2 regions of the Pantoea sp. X-Soil-TKNS-1207 genome follow, and region 1 is predicted to be linked to the other one. Evidence: riboswitches for the same ligand, from Rfam matches in the RefSeq annotation. Region 1 holds a riboswitch; the other holds the start of a gene.
What was found. Region 1 has a riboswitch for thiamine pyrophosphate ahead of thiM (hydroxyethylthiazole kinase). Riboswitches for the same ligand answer to the same signal wherever they lie in the genome.
Positions count from the first base shown of each region.

Region 2: linked by a shared signal. The riboswitch ahead of AC6I8V_RS22960 (FAD-dependent oxidoreductase) and the one ahead of thiM (hydroxyethylthiazole kinase) in region 1 are both predicted to bind thiamine pyrophosphate.

Region 1 covers NZ_AP035958.1:2,873,207-2,877,291, forward strand. Annotated here, with positions in the region: gene fbaB (class I fructose-bisphosphate aldolase) at 1-965, opposite strand, end outside; gene thiD (bifunctional hydroxymethylpyrimidine kinase/phosphomethylpyrimidine kinase) at 1,110-1,910, opposite strand; gene thiM (hydroxyethylthiazole kinase) at 1,907-2,692, opposite strand; TPP riboswitch at 2,726-2,826, opposite strand; gene AC6I8V_RS13455 (DUF3606 domain-containing protein) at 2,926-3,102, opposite strand; gene chiP (chitoporin ChiP) at 3,584-4,085, shown strand, end outside.
Region 2 covers NZ_AP035959.1:611,214-615,298, forward strand. Annotated here, with positions in the region: gene AC6I8V_RS22945 (HesA/MoeB/ThiF family protein) at 1-441, opposite strand, end outside; gene AC6I8V_RS22950 (thiazole synthase) at 453-1,211, opposite strand; gene thiS (sulfur carrier protein ThiS) at 1,215-1,412, opposite strand; gene AC6I8V_RS22960 (FAD-dependent oxidoreductase) at 1,396-2,340, opposite strand; TPP riboswitch at 2,469-2,588, opposite strand; gene iolG (inositol 2-dehydrogenase) at 2,813-3,811, shown strand; gene AC6I8V_RS22970 (pirin family protein) at 3,875-4,085, opposite strand, start outside.

The sequences.
Region 1 (4,085 bases):
TTACGGCCCAGAATCAGCCCCATGCCGCCTGCGCGCTTGTTAATTACCGCCGTACGCACCGATTCAGCCACATCTGTCGCGCCTGCTGACGCACCGCCGGAGTTAATCAACCCGGCGCGCCCCATATAGCAATTCGCCAGTTGATAACGCACCAGGTCAATCGGATTTTCCGTGGTCAGCTTGCTGTAGACGCGTTCATCGGTATGACCGAAATTCACTGCGGTGTAGCCGCCGTTATTCTCCGCCATCTTCTGCTTAACGATATCCGCACCAATGGTGGCGGCGAGGTGGTTCGCCTGGCCGGTCAAATCGGCGCTGGCGTGGTAATCCACCCCGTCTTTCTTAAAGTCATTGTTGCGCAGGTAGGCCCACAGCACCGTCACCATACCCAGCTCATGGGCGCGTTCAAACGCGGCGGAGATCTCCTCAATCTGGCGACGTGACTGCTCTGAACCGAAATAGATGGTGGCACCGACCGCAATCGCGCCCATATTGAACGCCTGTTCAACGCTGGCGTAGAGCGTCTGGTCGTACTGCGTGGGATAGCTCAGCGTCTCGTTATGGTTCAGTTTCACCATAAACGGAATTTTGTGTGCGTAGCGGCGCGCCACCGAAGCCAGTACGCCGTAGGTTGAGGCCACGCAGTTGCAGCCCGCTTCAATCGCCAGCTCAACAATGTTTTTCGGATCGAAGTAGTGTGGGTTGGCCGCAAAGGAAGCGCCCGCTGAGTGCTCCACGCCCTGATCGACCGGCAGAATCGACAAATAACCGGTCCCTGCCAGCCGGCCGGTGTTGTAGAGGGTTTGCATATTACGTAAAACCACAGGAGAACGATTGTTGTCGGTCATTACGCGATCAACATAATCCGCGCCCGGTAAATAAAGGCTTTCCGCTGGAATGGTCATGCAGCGATGTTGAAGAAGGCTGTCCGCCTCTTTGCCCAATAACTGAACGATGTCCGTCATGTTAACTCCTGATTAATGGCTGGATTGGAGCCGACACCTGTCGACTCACCCCCAACAGCCTGGACCGAAACCCGCCAGGCTGGCAAATTGCTGACTCCATTTTTCAGACGGATTCGCAGGAAAAAATTGGCAATCCGCGGCGTCCTACCACCAGCGATGAAAATGGTGCACCGGGCCGATGCCTTTCCCTACCTCAAGAGAATCGGCGTGCAGCAACGCCTGTTGCAGCCAGGCTTTGGCCTCCGCCACCGTTGCTGCCCAGTCCTCGTGGCGCGGACGCAGCGCGGCCAGCGCCGCCGAGAGCGTACAACCGGTGCCGTGGGTATGACGGGTGTTTACGCGCGCCGCGGTAAAACGCTGACGTCCGCTGCGGGTGATCAGCCAGTCCGGGCTTTCCGCATCACTCAGATGTCCTCCCTTCATTAGTACCGCTTCACAGCCGAGGTCCAGCAGCGCATCGCCCTGCATCAACATGGTTTTCTCATCCTGCGCCATGCTGCGGCCTAACAACGCGGCAGCCTCCGGCAGATTCGGCGTGATCAGTGAAACCTGGGGCAACAGCAACTCACGAATGCTGGCGACCGCATCCGGCGACAGCAGCGGATCGCCGCTTTTGGCGAGCATCACCGTGTCCAGCACCACGAACGGCAGGCTGGCACGCTTCAGCTTATCGGCCACCACCTCCACCACGGCGGTTTCCGCCAGCATCCCGATTTTGGCACTGTCGATGCGCACATCGTCCAGCACCGAATCCAGTTGCGCGCCAACAAAATCCGGTTCGATGCGATAGACCGACTGCACGCCGCAGGTATTCTGCGCCACCAGCGCGGTGATCACGCTGGTGCCGTAGGCGCTGAGCGCTGAAAACGTTTTGAGGTCGGCCTGAATACCCGCGCCGCCGCTGGGGTCGGTACCGGCAATGGTGAGTGCGTTGATACGTTTCATAGCGCCTCCTCCAGTGTCCAAAGCCCATCAAGGAAAGCGGCGACAAAGCTGCCCGGCCCCTGCGCCTGCTGCGCGGCGCGTTCACCCGCCAGCGACATCACGCGGCAGGCAGCGGCCACATGTTGCAGGCGGTCGCCCGGCAGGCTGGTAAACGCCGCTACCACCGCAGACAGCGCACAGCCGGTACCCACAACCCGTGTCATCAGCGGGCTGCCTCCGGGGATCGCGAAGGTGCGCGAGCCGTCGGTGACGTAATCCACCTCGCCGGTCACCGCCACGATGCTGTGATAGTCACGCGCCAGCTGCTGCGCCGCGCTGAGCGCCGCATCCGCCTGATGCAGGCTGTCGACGCCGCGCCCGCCCGCGGCCTGGTTCGCCAGCGCAAGAATTTCCGAGGCGTTGCCGCGAATGGCTGCGGGTTGCTGACTCAGCAGATGCTGACAGAATTCGGTGCGCAGCGTGAGTGCGCCCACCGCCACCGGATCGAGCGTCCAGGGCGTAGCGGCGTTATTGGCGGCCAGCACGGCAGCCTGCATCGCGTCCCGGCGATCGCGGGTCAGCGTCCCTACGTTGATCAAAAGAGCATCGGCAAAGCCACTGAACTGCGCGGCTTCGTCAGCGTCGATGACCATCGCCGGTGAGGCGCGCAGCGCCAGCAGCACATTGGCGGTAAAGGTTTGCACGACGTCATTGGTCATGCAGTGGACCAGCGGTGCGTCCTGACGGAGTCGTTGCAGAGAGTGCGCGAGCTGCGCGGGGGGAAGAAGGTCAGGCTGTTTCATAAGGCTCCCAACCGGCGATCAAGAAGGCGAATGCGGTCAGGCATCTGACTTCCCTACGCTGGCATTATCCAGTTCAGGTCAACGGGTGTATCTCAGCCTTTTCCTTGCGGAAAGCGGCACCCCGAGTCGTGAGTAACGTTCATTACATCCCGCCAGCATACGGGAAGTCGCGCCAGCCAGGCAATAAAAAAACCCCGTAAAACGGGGTTAGTTAGGTGTGTCTTACCTGAAAGTCATTTGCGCAGATATTGCTTAACTTTTTCCGTGCCATTCCCTACGTTTGCCACTGCGGTGCGAAGTTCTGATGCGGTTACTTCCAGGGTCTTAGTCCAGTATTCGACCTCCCAGGTTTCACTAAGACTAATAAAGCGCGTGTCTTCCGGTTGTCTTCTCTTTAAATCATCAGCCATTTTGCAGCTCCTGAGGTTAATGTTGAAAACATGACGATCGCCAACTTACCTGCTCGCTTTAGCAAAGGAAGTTAGCGGTTTGTTCCTGCATTACGTCCCCCCCTTCAGACCTGGAGCCAGCATCGCGCTGGCTCCAGGCAAAAATCCTAGACAATATACGCACCCAGATCAAGGTGCAGTCATTGAACTTAAGTATAGTAATCGAGCATTTTGACTCTTCTGTGCTGGCCTGATCACCGCCACCTTTGTCTGAATGATACGCGTAAACCTATGCCTTCCCACAAACTGGTTACAAACTCAACATTCACGTAACTATATGATGAAGAAAGATTAAAATCCTTATTTTGCGTGTCGTGTCATAAATTGTAATAAACGTCATTGATAATTCGCGCCGCGAAAAATAGCATCACGCCACTGGTTACATTAAGTAACAGTTACGGAAAATAATCGTCACTAAGGGAATTATCACGGAGGATTCACCATGCGCAGGATTATTCGCACGCCGCTCTCTGCGGCCATTGCCACCACCCTCTTCGCCACAACCTTCATCCCCGCTACGCCAGCTCTGGCACAAGGTTTCATTGATGACTCCTCGCTTAACGGCGCACTCTATTACTGGCAACGCCAGCGCGATCGCAAAGAGATGGACCCGCAGGAAGGTAAGTACGGCCAGTACGACGCCAACCTGCACCACGCCTCTGCCAATGCCAGCCTCGATTTTTCGTCTGGCTATCTGGCGAATTTCATCGGTCTCGATCTCGCCGCTTATGGAGCCCTGGAGCTGACCAACGGTGGCCCGGCGGCACCGAACGAAATTGGCTTCAGCAATGCACGCACCCGCTGGGATGAGCAGTGGACTGGCGATAAAAATGGCGCCAGCCTGTATAAAGCCGCACTAAAAACCCAATGGCAGGACTACTGGTTGCGCGCAGGTTATCTGCAACCGACCGGCCAGACGCTACTGGCATCGCACTGGGGCTTCC
Region 2 (4,085 bases), on a different replicon from region 1:
CAGCACCGAGGCGCTAATCAGCGGTATCCCCGCCGGGTGGCAGGCGTCCGACAATTGATAAGTCACAGCAAAGTTATCCGCCGCATCGATCACCAAATCGATGCCGTGCAGTGCCTGCTGCACATTGCTGGCGGTAAGCGGCTGGTGCCGCGCTTCAATGGCGACCTGCGGGTTACGCCGCTGCAACGCGCGCTGCGCGCTGGCGACTTTCGACTGCGCCACATCCTGCATGTCAAACAGCGTCTGGCGATGCAGATTATGCAGCGCCACTTCATCGTCGTCGTAAAGGCGGAGAAAGCCGACGCCCGCCCCCACCAGCAGCGGCAGCAGCGTGGAGCCAAGCCCGCCCGCACCGACGACCAGCACCCGCGCCTGCGCCAGGCGCTGCTGGCCCAGCTCCCCTATCTCCGGCAACATCGTCTGACGTTGATAGCGATCCATGGTTGTTCTCCTCAGGAAAAATTCGCCAGGCCAAAGATTGGCGTTGATGCCACCGCCATATCGCGTTTTTCCATTAAGCCACCGTCGCGCGCGGCTTTTCCGGCGTCGATCGCCTGGCGGAACGCCCCGGCCATGCGCACCGGATCGCCCGCTTTCGCCACTGCGGTATTCAGCAGGATGGCGTCGAAACCCAGCTCCATCGCCTGCGCTGCCTGCGAGGGTGCGCCAATCCCGGCATCAATAATCAGTGGGATGTCGCTAAACCAGGCACGCATCGCCCGCAGACCATCGATATTGCGCAGCCCCTGGCCGGAACCAATAGGCGCGCCCCACGGCATCAGCACTTCGCAGCCCGCTTCCAGCAATTTTTCACCGACGATCAGATCTTCCGTGGTGTAGGGAAATACCTGGAAGCCATCGGCACACAGGATGCGCGCCGCTTCCACCAGCGCGAAGGGATCGGGTTGCAGCGTATCGGCATGGCCGATCACCTCCAGCTTGATCCACGGCGTGTTAAACAGTTCGCGCGCCATGTAGGCGGTGGTGACCGCTTCCTGCACCGTGTGGCAGCCTGCGGTATTTGGCAGCACGCGCAGATCCAGCTGGCTCAGCAGCTCACGAAACGCCGCACCGGCGGCCCCTTCGCGCCGCAGGCTGACGGTGATGATCTCACTGCCCGAGGCAGCAATCGCCTGCTGCAAAATCGCCGGCGACGGATAGCCCGCCGTGCCAAGTAAGAAACGTGATTGGGGTTCAAAGCCGTAAAACATCGTTTAGCCTCCCTGCATCGGTGATAACACTTCCAGCTGGCAACCCTCTTCGAGCGGCTGGCTGTCGTACTGCGCTTTTGGCACGAACATGCCGTTCAATGCCGTCGCCACGCAGGCGGCGTCAATCTGCTGCTCGCGCAGCAGTTCGCTCAGGGTGCGGGCCTCAGTCGAGACCAGACGGCCGTTAAGCTGAATATTCATGAAGATGTTCCTCGGACAGGCGCTGCATCAGCTGTTCCGCCATCAGCGGAGCCAACAGGAAACCGTGGCGATACATGCCATTCAGATAAAAGGTGCCGTCCTGATAGTGGATTTCCGGCAGATTGGCCGGATAAGCCGGGCGTAAACCGCTGGCGCTTTCGATGATGCGCGCTTCAGCCAGCGCCGGATGGATGGCATAAGCGGCGCTCAGCAGCTCCATCATGGCGCGCGCGCTGATCGGGCTGGCGTCATGGCTCTCCACCATGGTGGCGCCGAGCATAAAATGGCCGCCGCGACGCGGCACCAGATAGCAGGGAAAACGCGGGTGCAGCAGACGAATCGGCCGGGAGAACTGCACGTCATTGCTTTGCAGGATCAGCATTTCACCGCGCACCGCACGCAGACGCGGCAACGCAGGCGCGGCGTGGATGCCGCGACAATCAATCACCCGACCGCTGGCTTTCCCGCTGTGGATCGCGACGCCGCGCTGCTGCAATTTCTCGCGCATTTCGCCCAGCGCCAGGCGCGGATCGAGATGGGCTTCGCGTGCAAAGTACAGGCCGCGGGCAAAGCGTCCGGCCAGCGCCGGTTCCAGTTCAGCGGGATCGATCCATTGATGTTGTTCGGTCATACGCGCAAAGCGGTTCAGCTCCTGGCCGTCGCGCGGGGGCGCCACCACCAGCGTGCCCTGATGTTCGACGCTGCTCACGCGCTGCTGCCACCAGGCGGCGGAGTGCTGTCCAAGCTCGATCACCGCCGGGGGCGCACTTTCCGCCTCGCACCAGGGCGCAAGCATCCCGCCCGCAAACCACGAAGCGGGCGGGCGCGACTCATCAACAATCAGCTCAGCTTGTTCACCGCGTTCCGCCAGTAACGTGGCCACGCACAGACCCGCGACACCGCCGCCGAGTACCGTCCAGCGGCTCATAGCGGGTGTTCCGGAATAGAAATGGGGAAATTCACATCGGCCTCTCAGTTTTTCGCACTGAGACCCGGATACAGGAGAAGGGAAATGACGCGCGCGACGGAAAAACGTCCCTGCGCCAGACAGCCAAAAAAGCCGACTGTCAGTCTTCCTACGCCAGTATCAACTGGGTCAGGTTCAAAGGGTCGCTAAGCCGCGCAGTGCGCTATTAGCCTCTCAGTCTCTTGGGCGAGACTCCCCCGACGCGTCTATTTGTATTGCAGCAGCCAGGCTTCGTCAAGCGCAGGGCATCATAATCAGGCGAAATAGGAAAAACGGTGCGACCCCAGCAGCGCAGTTCTGATCGCTTGCAGCGCGAAAAACCCTGTGATCAACCTCATTAATTTGCACTGTCGCAGGGGCTTTGTTTTGACTTAAAGCCCGCCAGAATCGATTAATAGCGCCACTGCCTTATTACCCTCAGAGGAACTCCCCCATGCTGAATGTCGCTTTATTAGGTGCCGGTCGTATTGGTCAGATCCACGCAGGCAATATCGCCGCACATCCGCAGTGCCGTCTGACGTATGTGATGGATGTGAATGCCTCCGCCGCCAGCGCGCTGGCAGAGAAATACGGTGCCGCCGTCGCCGATCTCGACACCATCCTCGCGGATAGTAGCATCGACCTGGTGGCGATTTGCAGCGCCACCAATACCCATGCCGATTTGATTGAAGCCGCCGCACAGGCGAAGAAAGCCATCTTCTGTGAAAAGCCGGTCGATCTCAGCCTGGAACGCGTGCAGCGTTGCCTCGCCACGGTGCGCGCCGCCGGGGTGCCGCTGATGATTGGGTTTAACCGCCGCTTTGATCCGAGCATGGCGCATTTGCAGGCCTGCCTGCGGGCCGGGGAGATTGGCAGCACCGAACTGGTCACCATCAGCTCGCGCGATCCGGGTGCGCCCCCGGCTGAGTATGTCAAAGTCTCCGGCGGGCTGTTCCGTGATATGACCATTCACGATTTCGATATGGCGCGCTGGCTGCTGGATGAAGAACCGGTGACGGTGTACGCCTCAGCCTCGGCGCTGGTCGATCCCCAGATCAAAGCGCTGGGCGATGTCGATACCGCAGTGGTCACCCTGACCTGCGCCAGCGGCAAAATGGCGGTGATCACCAATAGCCGCCGAGCCAGTTACGGCTACGATCAGCGCATTGAGGTCCACGGCAGCGAAGGGATGCTGGCGGTGACCAATCAGCTGGAGAGTCAGCTGGTGAAATCGGTGGCGTCCGGCGTCGTGGCGCAGAAGCCGCAGCATTTCTTCCTGCAACGCTACGCCGAAGCCTATCGCAATGAACTGGCGACATTTGTGGAAGCGCTGGCGAAAGGGGAAGGCGAGTATCCCGGCGGGAATGATGGATTGCAGGCGTTGCTGCTGGCGGATGCGGCGCTGACGTCGCTGAAGACCGGCAAACCGGTAGCGCCTGCGTCGCTGTTGTAACGCTTTGCCGGGAATATAACGGCGAAAAGAATAAGGGAGGCGCTCAGGCCTCCCTTTTATGTTTTAACGCTGCGGATGGTTCACTTCCAGCGGGCGCAGGTCAAACACCAGCACTTCCGCGTCTTTGCCGTTGGCGAATTGCAGCGCGGTTTCGTTACGTACGCGCGCACCGTCACCTTCGTTAAACACCACGCCATTCACTTCAATGCTGCCGCGAGCCACATGGATGTAGGCATAACGGTCGGCATCCAGCGCGAAGGTCTGCTGCTCTGCA